One region of the Cryobacterium sp. PAMC25264 genome, then DNA from elsewhere that is predicted to be linked to it. Evidence: predicted binding sites of a transcription regulator. Region 1 holds the regulator's gene; the other holds the start of a gene.

The links. Region 1 encodes HrcA, which represses chaperone genes, less so after heat shock. Its sites were predicted from a motif close to TTNGCACTCGNNNNNNNCGAGTGCNAA; they were not measured.
Region 2: groES (co-chaperone GroES) is a predicted target of HrcA. The motif match lies at 1,015-1,041, and genes of this name have one in related genera.

Annotation. Positions count from the first base shown of each region.
Region 1 covers NZ_CP080383.1:1,381,668-1,384,119, reverse strand. Annotated here, with positions in the region: gene dnaJ (molecular chaperone DnaJ) at 1-515, opposite strand, end outside; gene hrcA (heat-inducible transcriptional repressor HrcA) at 574-1,593, opposite strand; gene KY500_RS06320 (DUF4870 domain-containing protein) at 1,848-2,162, shown strand; gene KY500_RS06315 (DUF4870 domain-containing protein) at 2,256-2,452, shown strand, end outside.
Region 2 covers NZ_CP080383.1:2,670,495-2,672,946, forward strand. Annotated here, with positions in the region: gene rarD (EamA family transporter RarD) at 1-541, opposite strand, end outside; gene groES (co-chaperone GroES) at 644-940, opposite strand; gene KY500_RS12375 (SAM-dependent methyltransferase) at 1,085-2,272, shown strand; gene KY500_RS12380 (hypothetical protein) at 2,284-2,452, opposite strand, start outside.

The DNA.
Region 1 (2,452 bases):
CCGAGCAGGGAGCGCACAGCGCGCTGGATGCTTCCGGTGCCGTGGCAGATGTCGCAGGTGACCGGGGACGTGCCGGGCTGGCAGCAGCTGCCGTTGCAGGTGGCGCAGACGATCGCGGTGTCCACCTCGATGTCGCGGTGGGTGCCGAAGATGACCTCGTCCAGGTCGAGCTCGACCCGGATGAGGGCGTCCTGCCCACGTTCCCGACGCGACCGGGGGCCGCGGCTGCCGCCGCCTCCCCCGCCGAAGAAGGTCTCGAAGATGTCGCCGAAGTTGCCCGCGTCGAATCCGCCGCCCTGGCCGGAGTTGCCCGAGCCGCCGCGGTCGTAGTTCTGGCGCTGCTTGGGGTCCGAGAGTACGTCGTAGGCGTGGGTGATGGTCTTGAACCGCTCGGATGCTTCGGCGCCCGGGTTCACATCGGGGTGCAACTGGCGGGCGAGGCGCCGGTATGCCTTCTTGATCTCGTCGGTGGTGGCATCGCGCGCGACGCCGAGTGCTTCGTAATGGTCAGCCAAAGCTGGCTCTCCTCGGGTTCTGGGGGTGAAAAGTGTCGGTGGGAAGGTGTGGGGGCGGCTAGTTCTCGCCGAGCAGGCGCGAGAGGTACCGGGCGACGGCGCGCACCGCCGCCATGTTGTTGGAGTAGTCCATCCGGGTCGGACCGAGCACGCCCAGCCGGGCGGCATCGCCGTGGGAGGTGTAGCCGCTCGTGAGCACGGACGTCTCCCCCAGGCCGAACGGCGCGTTCTCCCGGCCGATGCTCACCGAGACGCCGTGCTGGTCGGTGGCCATCTCGCCGAACAGGCGCAACAGCACCACCTGCTCTTCGATGGCCTCGAGAACCGGGTAGATGCTGCCGCTGAAGTCGTCCTCAGTGCGCACCAGGTTCGCAGCACCGGCCATTACCAGGCGGTCCTGCCGGTTGGCGCCCACCTGGTCCCGCAGGGTGCCGGTGATGAGGTCGATCAGGTCCTGCAGCTCGGGCGGGCCCAGACCGGTCGGCCCGGTCAGTGCGGCGGCGGCCTCGCTCATGCTCAGGCCGCCGACCACGGCGTTGAGACGGGTGCGGAGTTCGGCCAGGGCAGTCTCGTCCAGCGCGCGGGTCAACTCCACCACGCGCTGTTCGACTCGGCCGGAGTCCGTGATCAGAACCGACAGCACCCGGGTGTCACTGAGCGGCACGAGTTCGATGTGGCGCACGGTGGCGCGCGACAACGACGGGTATTGCACAAGGGCCACCTGATGGGTCAGCTGCGAGAGCAGCCGCACGCTCCGCGCGAGCACCTCGTCCAGGTCGGCGGACTGGCCGAGGAAGACCTCGATGGCCTGACGCTGGGCGACGGTGAGCGGACGCAGGTCGGCGAGGTGGTCGACGAAGAGGCGGTAACCCTTGTCGGTGGGAATGCGCCCGGACGAGGTGTGCGGAGCAATGATGAGCTCCTCCTCCTCGAGCAAGGCCATATCGTTGCGGATGGTGGCCGCCGAGACGCCGAAGGCGTGCCTGTCGACGATGGACTTGGAGCCGACGGGTTCACGGGAGGCCACGTAGTCCTGCACGATGACGCGGAGCACCTCGAGACTACGATCCGACACCATTCCGATCGCCTCCCTCATGCCCGCTCGCGCCGCCAGCTGGCTGGCACTCTCATTGTTTGACTGCTAATCATATCGCGGGTGGGCCGCATACCCATTGCTCCCCGACGATTTTGCGCAGTAGCGTGGGCTCAAGCACGTCCACGCACCGCTCACCGAAGGACACCGTCATGAGTTAACCCACCGGTCAGGGACCATCGAACAGGCCGTCGTCAGGGCCTCCGCTCTCCCCGGAGCAGGACAGACAGTGGGCGTCACTGGCGCACCTGGGCGGCATCCTCTCGTTCCCGCCTTCCCTGATCATCTGGCTGGTCTTCAAGGACCGGGGCCCGTTCACCAATGAACAGGGCAAGGAGGCCCTGAACTTCCAGATCACCCTGCTCATCGGCTACGTGGCCCTCAATGTGCTTTCCACGGTTCTCAGCCTGGTCACGTTCGGCCTCCTGTCCGGGCTCTTCTCGCTCGGCTGGGTGTTGTGGCTGGTCGGATCGATCTTCTCGGTGCTCGGTTACCTGAGCGCCCGCGACGGCCGTCCGTACCGCTACCCCTTCTCTATCCGTCTGATCAGCTAGTTTGCAGGCTCCCGGTTGGGGTGAGCGGCGCTATTCTGGTGTGAGCGGCGCCCGACGCCGCCCCGCACCGCCGGGAGTCACGAAGGAGATCCCATGTCAGAGGCCACGCCTCCCCCCGCAGCCCCGTACCAGGCACAGAGTCAGCTGAGCCCGGCCGACGAGAAGCTCTGGGCGACCCTGATCCACATCGGCGGAATCCTGTTCAGCTTCCTGCCGGCGCTGATCGGCTACATCGTGCTCAAGGACCGCGGCCCGTTCATCCGGGCGCACACCGCAACGGCGCTGAACTT
Region 2 (2,452 bases), 1.3 Mb from region 1:
CCCGTTTCTTGATCAGCCCGTAGAGACCGAAGGAGAAGGCCAGGATCAGTGAGATCCACGGCACGGTGCCGTAGCCGACACTCAGCACGATCACGGCGATGAAGCTGATCACCACGGCGGCCCACTGGGCGGCGCGCAGCCGCTCGTGCAGCACGAGCACGCCGAGCAGCACGGTGATGATCGGGTTGATGAAGTAACCGAGCGCCGTCTCGACGACGTGTCCGCTGAGAGCGGCGAGGATGAAGGTCTGCCAGTTGATGAAGATCAGCACGCCGGCCAGCCCCATCGTCCAGACCACCCTCGGGGTGCGCAGGGCCGCCACGAGCGGACGCCAGGCCCGGGTCGCGAGGATCAGCACACCGCAGAAGACCAGTGAGAACAGCACCCGCCAGGCCACGATCTCGAACGCGCCGGTGGGGGCGAGAAGCAGGAAGTACAGCGGCAGGAAACCCCAGATGCCGTAGGAGCAGATCGCGTAGATCAGGCCGGTTCTGGCGGCGCTGCGCACAGCGGGCTTACGTGGTGTTGGGCCCTGCGTCATGTGCCGGTGGTCCTGTCTGGGGAGCGGTTTCGTTCCGCGAGCACGGACACGAAAAATCCCGGACGGCCGAGGCCATCCGGGATTCAACGATATGCGGTGTTACTAGCGAACGACGACCGCGAGAACGTCGCGGGCCGACAGAACGAGGAGGTCCTCGCCACCGAACTTGACTTCGGTTCCACCGTACTTGGAGTAGATCACCTTGTCGCCGACGGCGACGTCGAGCGGGATGCGGTTGCCGTTGTCGTCAATGCGGCCGGGGCCGACGGCGACAACTTCGCCTTCCTGGGGCTTCTCTTTGGCGGTGTCCGGGATCACAAGTCCGGAAGCGGTGGTCTGTTCTGCATCCACCTGCTTGATGACGATGCGATCTTCGAGCGGCTTGATGGAGACCGACACGGTTGACCTCTTTCTTAGCTAAGACGTAGTTAGCAGACTCACAGCGAGAGTGCTAAGTCGAGTTTAGGGCGCAACTGGCACTCACGCAACGTGAGTGCCAGAGTCATCGGGACTCACCCCGGTTTCGGTTGATAGGTTTGCGGGATGGATCGCGCCGAGCTCGTTGAGCTGCTCTCACCCGAAGGCCTGCGCCTGTTGGACTCCCTGCCGCCCTACGAAGCCGGCGCGGATGTCGTGCGCACGGTCAGCGCACTGCGAAAAAACGGGCACTCGCCCGCGCTCGTGAACGCGGTGCTGTACCAGTCCAGGCTGCGTGCCAAGGCCGCGGGCAAGTTCGGTGATTTCGCCAGCCGGATGCTGTTCACCGAGGCCGGCCTCGAGCAGGCCACCCGCCTGCGGGTCGCCGCCCTGCACGCCGGTCGCTTCGTGGAAGCCAAGCTCGCCCGGGTCGCCGACGTGGGCTGCGGCATCGGCGGTGACGCCATGGCCATGGCCGCGATGGAGCTCACCGTGACCGCCATCGACATCGACGAGGTCACCGCCACCGTCGCGAGCTTCAACCTCGCCCCCTTCCCCACCGCCTCGGTGCTCTGCGCCGATGCCGCCAGCGTCGACCCGGCCGCGTACGACGCGCTCTGGTTCGACCCCGCCCGGCGCACCGCCGGGCACGGCAACACCAGCCGGCTCACCCGCGCGGAGGACTACTCCCCCAACCTCGACGACGTGTACGCCCTGGCCGAGCGGATGCCCGTGGGCGTCAAGCTCGGCCCCGGCCACGACCGGGAGCAGATCCCGGAGACCGCCGAGGCGCAGTGGGTGTCAGTGGACGGCAAACTGGTGGAGATGGGCCTGTGGTTCGGCACGCTCGCCCGCCCGGGCATCCGCCGTGCGGCGCTGCTGCTGACCCGCGACGGCGTGGCCGAGCTGACCGCGCCCGCCGACAGCGAGGACGTGCCCGTCGGTGAGCTGGGCGAGTACCTCTACGAACCCGACGGTGCCATCATCCGTGCCCGGTTGATCGGCGACCTGGCCCGGTCGATGGATGCGCTCATGCTCAGCGAAGGCCTGGCCTATCTCACCAGCACCACGCTCACCGAGACCCCGTTCGCAACGGCGTTCCGAGTGGTGGAGGTGCTGCCCGCCGACGAGAAGAAGCTCCGGATCGCCCTGGCCGAGCGTCGCATCGGCACACTGGAGATCAAGAAGCGCGGAGTGGACGTGGACCCCGCGACGCTGCGCACCCGGTTGAAGCTCAAGGGCCCGGAGTCGGGCACCCTCGTGCTGACCCGCGCAGCGGGGCACAAGGTGGCGCTGCTCGTCGAACGCGTCTGAGCGGAGGCGACTCAGCCGAAGTACGGCGGCAGCACCTGGGTGATCACGACGAGCCAGACCACACCGAGCAGGATACCGACCAGGCCGGTGACCAGGCCGAGGATCCAGAGTCCGCCGCTGCGGCGTTCGACGAACCGGGCCACGAGCGCGAGCACGACCGCGGCGAGAGCCAGCGGCACC